4 regions of the Mesorhizobium sp. f-mel genome follow, and region 2 is predicted to be linked to each of the others. Evidence: predicted binding sites of a transcription regulator. Region 2 holds the regulator's gene; each other region holds the start of a gene.
What was found. Region 2 encodes PhoB, which activates phosphate uptake and scavenging genes when phosphate is short. Its sites were predicted from a motif close to TGTCATNNANCTGTCAT; they were not measured.

Region 1 (2,199 bases), 150 kb from region 2:
CCATAGTTCATGCCGGACTTGACGATGTCGCCGAGGCCGCCCGACGATTCGGTGAAGATGCCGCATTCGCCGGCCAGGAAGATCTGCTTGGCTTCGGAGGTGCGCCCCCCATATTTGAAGGTGCCGTCCTTGGCGAGGTCTGTGAGCGCCTGGAAGTGGTTGACGAAAATCGGCGCATTGATCTTGAGCTCGACATCACCGCCGGCCAGGCCGTTTTGCTGGGTGGCCCAGGGCACGTCATTCCACGCCGCAAAGTTCTCGAGATGTATCCAGGTCAGCCAGGTCGAGGTGTAGCCGCATGAGGCGGCGCCGCTCGCCTTGATCTTCTTGGCAGCTTCCCACACTTCATTCCAGGTCTTGGGCGGGTTGTTCCCATCGAGACCCGCCTTCTGGAAGATGTCCTTGTTGTAATAGAGGATCGGCGAGGAGGAGTTGTAGGGGAAGGACAGCATGGTGCCGTCCGGCTTCGAATAATAGCCGACGATGCCGGGCAGATACTGGCTCTTGTCGAAGGTCATCCCGGCACCGGTCATCACCTCGGCCACCGGCTTGATCGCACCCTCGGCCGCCATCATCACGCCGGTGCCGACATCGAACACCTGGAGAATATCGGGCGCCTGTCCGGCGCGGAAGGCAGCGATGCCGGCATTCAGCGTCTCGGGATAGGTGCCCTTGAACACCGGAACCAGCTCATAGTCGCTCTGGCTGGCGTTGAAATCCTTGGAGATCTTGTCGACGACTTCGGCGTTGGCGCCGGTCATGGCGTGCCACCAGCTGATCTGCGTGACGGCGAAAGCAGAAGTGGTGGAAAGCAGCGTCAAGGTGGCGGCGACACCGGCCGCGAAGCCGAAGAACTTCATGTTTCATCTCCCGTTTTGTCATTGGCGAAAGGGCACTCTCGCAAAGGCAATATGTGCCGCTCGTGACAATTGGACAACGGTTTTGTTGCGGATCGATGAACTCGATCTCCACGTAAAGTGGTGCACGCTTGCGAATGAGAGCTGATGGAAAGGGATTGCCAAGCCGGCTTACGGCTCGAACAAGGCGGCGAAGATCGGCAACAATCGCTGGCGCCTAGTCCGACTTTCCGAGCGCTGTCACGACCAGCCGCTTGGCGTCCGGTCCCGACCATTCGGCCGGGCCGTTCATGTGAGCGATCAGGCAGCCTTCACCGTCGATCAGCATGGTGACCGGCAGGCCGAGCGCCAGGCCGCGCGTCTTGAGATCGTTGAACAGCGCCATCGTCGAATCGCGGTAGTAGCCGAGCGCCTTGACGCCGGTTTCCTCGAGGAACTTCTTCGGCTTGGCGTCGTCGCCGACATCGACGTTGACCGCGACGACCTCGAAGGCGTCGCTGCCCATTTCTTTTTGCAGCGCGTCGAGCGCCGGCATTTCGGCGCGGCAGGGTGCGCACCATGTCGCCCACAGATTGAGCAGCAACGTCTTGCCGGCATGGTCGGCGAGCGTCATCGGCTTGCCGCCAGGGTCGTTGAAGGCAAGGCCCTTCAGCGATTGCGGCGGATCAGCCGGCAAAAGTGCTGCCACCTGGCCGGTGGCAGCCGCCGCGACCGTCTTGGCGCGGTCGGCCTTGGCGGCGCAGGCGACATCGTCCTTGCTGTCGCCAACGGCGACTGGCGCGGGCGCGTTGTTGCCAGAACCGCTCTCGCTGACATATACCGCGACCGCGCCCGCAAGCACGCCCGCCACCAAAGCGGCGAGGATGAGGCGCGGGGCCGGGAAAAATCGATTGCCGTCTGCCATTTTCTAAAAACTGCTCCGGAGCAACGGGTTATAGCGATGAGCGACAAGAAGGCCAGCAACCAGATGTGGGGCGGACGTTTTGCCTCGGGTCCGGCCGCGATCATGGAAGCGATCAACGCGTCGATCTCGTTCGACCGCAAACTCTATGCGCAGGATATCAGAGGCTCGATCGCCCATAGCGAGATGCTGGCGCAAACGGGCATTATTTCGACGGCCGATCAAGAAAAAATCGCTCACGGGCTGAACACGATCCTGGCAGAGATCGAAGCCGGCACGTTCGAGTTCTCGACCAGGCTGGAAGACATCCACATGAATGTCGAGGCCCGCCTTGCCGAGCTGATCGGCCCGGCCGCCGGCCGCCTGCATACCGCCCGCTCCCGCAACGACCAGGTAGCGGTCGATCTCAGGCTGTGGGTCAAAGACGAATGCTTTCGCGTC
Region 2 (2,199 bases):
GTGCTGAAGGGCGAGCTGTTCACCGGCACCCATTCCTCAGGCGGCGAATTCGGCCACATGATTCATCGGCCGGGCGGTGCGCTTTGCCGCTGCGGGCGGCGCGGTTGCGTCGAGGCTTATGCCGGCAACTACGCTATCTGGCGCAACGCAAGGCAATTGAGCGAGAACGCCGAGCCGGTCGCCGATGTCAGCGACGCCGAGATGCGGGCACTGGCGGCCCGGGCGCGCGAGACGGACGGACCGGAGCGCGAAGCCTACCGCAAGGCCGGCGAGGCGCTCGGCTTCGGGCTCGGCAGCCTGTTCGCGCTGATCGATCCGGCGCCGGTCGCCATGGTCGGTGCCAGCGCTGCCGCCTTCGACCTGATCGAGCCGGCCCTGCGCGAGGCGATCGCCCAGACCGCCGGCGGCCAGCATTCGGGTTCGATTTCCTTCGACACCGAGCCGAACGAACTGCCGCTGATCCGAGAAGGCTGCGCCATGCGGGCGCTGAGCTTCGTCGACCAGGAGATCTTCGCGCCGAGCATCCAGGCACGAGCCGGCCCGGTCGGAAAGAACGTGGCTTGAACTCGAAGGCAGGGATCCCCGGATCGCGACTTGGGGTGTGTTGAGATTCAGGTCAGGCCGAGTCGAGAATGGTGGGTTCCGAGAACCGGAGCGGAGCGTACTTTGGGTACGTGAGCACCGGAAGCCCAGGAAGCCGGCGTTCGCAGGCCGGCACCACCTGAATATCAGCACATCCCTAGTCTTCCCTGATCGCATAGCCCGCGCCGCGGATGGTGCGGATGACATCGGGCATGCGGCCGTTGTTGACCGCCTTGCGCAACCGGCCGACATGGACGTCCACCGTGCGCTCGTCGATGTAGATCGTCTCGCCCCAGACATTGTCGAGCAATTGGCTGCGCGAGAAGACCCGACCCGGGTGCCGCATCATGAATTCGAGCAGCCGGAATTCGGTCGGCCCGAGCCGGATCTCGCTCTTCTTGCGATAGACCCTGTGCGATTCGCGATCGAGCATGATGTCGCCGACCTTCAGCACGCTGGACAGTACTTCCGGCTTGGCGCGGCGCAGCAGCGCCTTGACCCTGGCCATGAATTCCGGTGTCGAGAACGGCTTGACCAGATAGTCGTCGGCCCCGGTGGAAAGGCCGCGCACCCGGTCGCTCTCCTCGCCGCGCGCGGTCAGCATGATGATCGGCAGCCGCTCGGTTTCGGGACGCACCCGAAGGCGCCGGCAAAGCTCGATGCCCGAAACCGCCGGCACCATCCAGTCGAGCACCAGAAGATCGGGCACGTTTTCCTGCAGCCGGATTTCGGCCTCATCGCCGCGCGTCACCACCTCGACCTGATAGCCTTCGGATTCCAGATTGTAGCGGAGGAGGACGCCCAGCGGCTCTTCATCCTCCACCACCATGATGCGCGGCGCGATCATCGGCCGGTCACTCCTGTCATGTCGCCGGCGCCGACATCGTCGTTTCGTCGAGCTTCGGGCGATCCGCCGGCAATTGCTGCCCGGTCACGACAAAGTAGGCGTTTTCGGCGATGTTGGTGACATGATCGCCGATACGCTCGAGATTCTTGGCGCAGAACAGCAGATGCGTGCAGGCGGTGATGTTGCGCGGATCCTCCATCATGTAGGTCAGGAGTTCGCGAAAAACCGCCGTATATTTCACGTCGATCTTCTGGTCGTCGGCGCGCAGTTCTTTCAACGCGCCGGCATTGCGCGACACATAGTGCTCGACCACCCCGCGGAGCTGCACAAGAACGAGATCCGCCATCGCGTCGATACCGTGCGACAGATTACGCGGCGTGGCGCTCTGCCCGACGGCGCTGACCCGTTTGGCTATGTTTTTGGCCAGGTCGCCGATGCGCTCGAGATCACCGGCCATGCGGATTGCGCCAACCACGGCGCGCAGATCTTGCGCCATCGGCTGCCGCTTGGCGATCAGCGTGATCGCGCTGTCGTCGAGTTCGCGCTGCCGCGCATCCATGATCGCGTCGTCCGAGACGACACGCTGCGCCATCGCATTGTCTGACGCAAGCAACGCGCGGATCGAGGCTGCGACCATCGCGGCGGCGAGCTCGTCCATGTCGCGGATCAGCCTGTCGATGCGGTCCAGTTCCTCGTCGAAAGACGCGACGGTGTGTTCACCCATGATACTGTCCTCGTGTTCGAAATTCGCCGCCGGACCGCTCAGCCGA
Region 3 (2,199 bases), on a different contig from region 2:
TGGTCGAGCGACCCCCAGTTGACGCCGATGCGCACCGGCTTGTCGTACCGGATCGCCATCTCGACGATCGCCGCGAACTGCCGGTCCTTCTTGTCCTTAAAGCCGACATTGCCCGGATTGATGCGGTATTTGGCCAGCGCCTCGGCGCAAGACGGGTGGTCGGCGAGCAGCTTGTGGCCGATATAATGGAAATCGCCGACCAGCGGCACGTTGATGCCGAGCCGTTCGAGCCGCTCGCGGATGGCGGGCACGGCGGCAGCACTCTCGTCGCGATCGACGGTGATGCGCACGATCTCGGAGCCGGCGCGATGCAGCGCCGCAATTTGAGCGACTGTCTGGTCGACGTCGGCGGTGTCGGTGTTGGTCATCGACTGAACGACGACAGGCGCACCCCCGCCGACCATCACGCCGCCGACATCGACACCGACCGATGTACGGCGCGGGAAGGGTGAAGAAAAATATCCGGTCATGGCCGGCTGCCCTTTGTTAGCGCCGAATTCCGGAATCAGTTTCCGGAAACAATCATGCGCAAAAATCAAAATACAGCGTCGTTTGCGCGTCCGAAAGGACGCGCGGCGCCGTAGAAGGTCCCGGCATGAGGTGGAGGAGCAAAGATGGCTTGTCAATGGCGACAGGCAGGCAGACCTGTCAAATCGACCGCCGGATAAATAAAGAAACGCTCCGGCGGCATTGGTTGCCACCGGAGAAGATGGTCGCGCGCAAAGCGCGCAACTGTCCCTACGTATGACCCCGAAATCGGAATCGATTTTCGGAAAGGGTCATGCGCCAAATCAGAAGCACTACAGCGTCCTTTGCGCGTCCAAAGGACGCGCGGCGCTGTAGAAGAGCGTCAGTGCGTGGTCCGTTTCGCCCTCAGTTTTTCAATCTCGTCCTTGAGCGCCAGCTTGCGCCGCTTGAGATTCACGATTTCGAGGTCGTCGACCGATGGATGGTTCATCGCATCATCGATTTCGCGTTCGATGTCGCCGTGTTTCCGCTGCAGCTCATCAAGATGGGATGCAAGAGACATGATTGGTTCTCCCTTTCATGGTTTCCTCGATTGCAGCCGTCAAGGCGCGTCCACCGCAGGCTCGCTTCTGTGACGGCATAATGACAGTGTGCCACTATCGGGCATCGATGTCGAATGCTGCGTGGTAGCATTCCACGACAATACGAAATGTGGTATTGGCTGCGCGCCGGTGCAAGATACCTCCGGCCCCGCCCAATCAGGCCCATTTTTGGGCGCCGCAGACGTGCAGACGGTAGATAATGTCCGAACAGGAACAGGCCGATATCCGCCTCGAATATTCTCGGCTGAAGCAAGAGCACGCCGATTTTGACGCGGCGATCAACGCGATGATCGCCATCGGCTGCGACCCTCTGCAGATCCAGCGCATGAAGAAGAAAAAGCTTTTCCTGAAAGACCGGCTGATGGCGCTGGAAGACCGGATCATCCCCGACATCATCGCGTGAGAGAATCGACTTACCGTCGCGGCAAATCCTGCTCATCCCGCGATCGAAAGCCTTGCGGCGCGTTCGCGCAGCAGGGCAATGAGATGGCCGGTCTTCTCCTCGGAAGTGTCGATGGGAACCACCAAGCATATCGTCGCCTCGACCTTGCCGGCAGCTGAAAAGACCGGCGCGGCCAGGCATTTTGTATAGGCGTCGACAAGACCGGAGGTCACACAGTAGCCGGCAGCCCCGGCCGTGACGATATCTTCTATGAAGTCGTCCAGCAACAATCTGCGGCCGTCCGGCAGAACGAGATCATCCTCAGACACCATGTCTTCGATCACGGCCCGTTCGAAACCGGCGAGAAGCAATCGCCCGGACGCGGTCCAGGGAAGCGGTATCTGCAGACCTGTGGCCGAACTGATCCGGAACGGCCTGGTGCCCGGGCTTGAATGGACAATCGTATAGCGGCCGCTCTGCAGCATGCACAATTCAGAGGTTTCGCCTGTCTCGCGCGACAGATTGTCGACTTCCTGACGCCCTCTCCTGAGCAAGTCGTTGCCGCGCACATAGTCCATTCCGTAGAGATAAAGCTTCTTCCCGAAATAGACCCGATTGCCGTCGCCGGCCATTTCCAGCAGGCCCGCATCCACGAGCGAGCGCACAAGCGTGTAGATCGTCGAGCGCGGCGCATTCACTCCTTTGGCGAGATCCCCAATCCCGATCGCTCGCTGGTTCGCGTGAAGA
Region 4 (2,199 bases), on a different contig from region 2:
TCCGCCGGCGTGCCGACGGCGCCGGTGGCCATATCGCGGTTGATGCGCCGCGCCAGTCCCGACAGCACCTTGCCGGCGCCCACCTCGTAAAGCGTCGCAATGCCATTCGTGCCGAACCATTCCACCGTTTCGCGCCAGCGCACGCGGCCGGTCACCTGTTCGACCAGACGGCGGGCGATTGCGTCCGGATCGCTGGACGGAGTGACCGACACGTTGGAGACCACGGGCACGAACGGCGCGTTCTTCGTGACTTCGGCCAATGCCTCGCGCATGACCTCGGCCGCCGGTGCCATCAGCGCCGAATGGAAGGGCGCCGAGACCTGCAGCATCAGCGCCCGCTTGGCGCCCTTTTCCATGCACAGTCTCGCCGCCAGTTCGACCGCCGCGCTGGCACCGGAGATCACCAGTTGGCCACCGCCATTGTCGTTGGCGATCTGGCAAACTGAACCTTTGGCCGCTTCAGCGCAGGCGTCTTCGACATCGGCCTGTTCCAGCCCGATGATCGCCGCCATGGCGCCTTCACCGGCCGGCACAGCCGCCTGCATGGCATTGCCGCGGATACGCAAGAGCCGGGCCGCATCGGCCACCGAAACGAAACCGGCGGCGGCAAGTGCCGAATATTCGCCGAGCGAGTGGCCGGCGACATAGGCGACCTTGTCCCTCAGCGAGAGGCCGCGCGATTCCAGCGCCCGGATCGCGGCGAGCGACACAGCCATCAGCGCCGGCTGGGCATTGGCGGTCAGCGTCAGCCTCTCTTCCGGCCCTTCCCAGATCAGCTTCGACAGGTTTTCGCCAAGCGCCTCGTCGACCTCTTCGAAGATATTCCGCGATTCCGGAAAGGCGTCCGCAAGGTCCTTGCCCATGCCGACAGCCTGGCTGCCCTGTCCCGGAAAGGTGAATGCGACGGCCATGTGTGGCTCCCAAGCGGCTGATTTTTCCTGCCTGTGACGCAAGGCGGGCGGGCAAGTCAAGTCCGCTGGCAGCCCGACGCGGGTCGCTCCGGCTCGGTATCGGTGGTCGAGTACCTGTTCCAAAAGGCTTTTTTTCGATCACTCATGATGAAAATCGCTCACGATTCGTTTGCTGGCTCTTCTTATTTCAGCCACAGGCGTTAGCTTTTCGTGACATATCGATGACAGCTCAATGACACTTTTGTGTATGGTCGGGGGAATTGTAAGGTGGCAAGGACTAGGAAAGGCGTTGGCAAAGTCGCGCCACAGTTTCTGGAAGGCGATCCGGCCACCGGCTATCTGCCGGGCCGGAAATGGCCTGTTATCCGCTATGGCCTCGTCAGCCTGCTCGCCGCCACCATCTTGGTTTTTGCGATCGAACTGATCGTGCGCGGCGACTTTGCCGGCACCGTCGCCTTCTTCCTGCAGCCCTTCAAGCCGGGCTGGACCACCATCATCATCTTCGCGCTGATCCTGATCGGCCTCGACGCCGTGCTCGGCCGCAGCCACCAGAGCCTGATGATCGTCGCGCCGCTGACGCTGGCGCTGGCCTTTGTCGGCCATCAGAAATCGCTCTATCTCGGCGACCCGCTCTATCCGACCGATTTCCTCTATTCACGCCAGATCGTGGCGCTGATGCCGCTGCTGGTGCGCGAACGTCCGGGAACCGCCATCGCTCTGGCGATCGGAATCGTTGGCAGCCTGTCGCTGCTCGTTTATGGCTGGCGGGTCTGGCGCCGCCGGGTACCGGCGCTCAGCCGCAAGGGTCGCCTGGCCCGGCTGACGCTGACCGTGCCGTTGCTCGCCTTCTTCGTCTCGATCATGGATTACGCGACCTTCTCGTGGACGCGGGACCGGCTGCAGATCATCCCGATCATGTGGGACCAGAAGGAAAACTACGCCTCCAATGGCTTCGCGCTCGCCTTCGCGCTCAACGTACCGATGGCGCATGTCTCGGCGCCTGCCGGCTACTCCGACAAGTCGATCGCAGCGATCGACAGGCCTGACGTGACGGCCTCGGTGCCGGCCGAGAAGCCCGACATCATCATCGTCATGAGCGAATCCTTCTGGGATCCGACCGAACTGCCCGGCGTCAACATCACGCCCGATCCGATTCCCACTGTGCGGGCGCTGCGCTCGGGCTACATGTTCTCACCCGAATTCGGCGGCATGACCGCCAATGTCGAATTCGAGGCGCTGACCGGCTTTTCCAACGCCTTCCTGCCGGCCGGCAGCATCCCCTACCAGC

Region 1: the regulator PhoB is predicted to act here: its motif matches at 923-939, upstream of ugpB (sn-glycerol-3-phosphate ABC transporter substrate-binding protein UgpB).
Region 3: the regulator PhoB is predicted to act here: its motif matches at 1,100-1,116, upstream of ACWUKX_RS10520 (YdcH family protein).
Region 4: the regulator PhoB is predicted to act here: its motif matches at 1,133-1,149, upstream of ACWUKX_RS14050 (LTA synthase family protein).

The regions. Positions count from the first base shown of each region.
Region 1 covers NZ_JBSPTO010000005.1:57,311-59,509, forward strand. Annotated here, with positions in the region: gene ugpB (sn-glycerol-3-phosphate ABC transporter substrate-binding protein UgpB) at 1-860, opposite strand, end outside; gene tlpA (thiol:disulfide interchange protein TlpA) at 1,075-1,761, opposite strand; gene argH (argininosuccinate lyase) at 1,798-2,199, shown strand, end outside.
Region 2 covers NZ_JBSPTO010000005.1:205,492-207,690, forward strand. Annotated here, with positions in the region: gene ACWUKX_RS10225 (ROK family protein) at 1-564, shown strand, start outside; gene phoB (phosphate regulon transcriptional regulator PhoB) at 740-1,429, opposite strand; gene phoU (phosphate signaling complex protein PhoU) at 1,446-2,153, opposite strand; gene pstB (phosphate ABC transporter ATP-binding protein PstB) at 2,192-2,199, opposite strand, start outside.
Region 3 covers NZ_JBSPTO010000006.1:15,878-18,076, forward strand. Annotated here, with positions in the region: gene ispG (flavodoxin-dependent (E)-4-hydroxy-3-methylbut-2-enyl-diphosphate synthase) at 1-470, opposite strand, end outside; gene ACWUKX_RS10520 (YdcH family protein) at 851-1,030, opposite strand; gene ACWUKX_RS10525 (YdcH family protein) at 1,270-1,473, shown strand; gene ACWUKX_RS10530 (IclR family transcriptional regulator) at 1,506-2,199, opposite strand, start outside.
Region 4 covers NZ_JBSPTO010000009.1:70,350-72,548, reverse strand. Annotated here, with positions in the region: gene fabD (ACP S-malonyltransferase) at 1-911, opposite strand, end outside; gene ACWUKX_RS14050 (LTA synthase family protein) at 1,179-2,199, shown strand, end outside.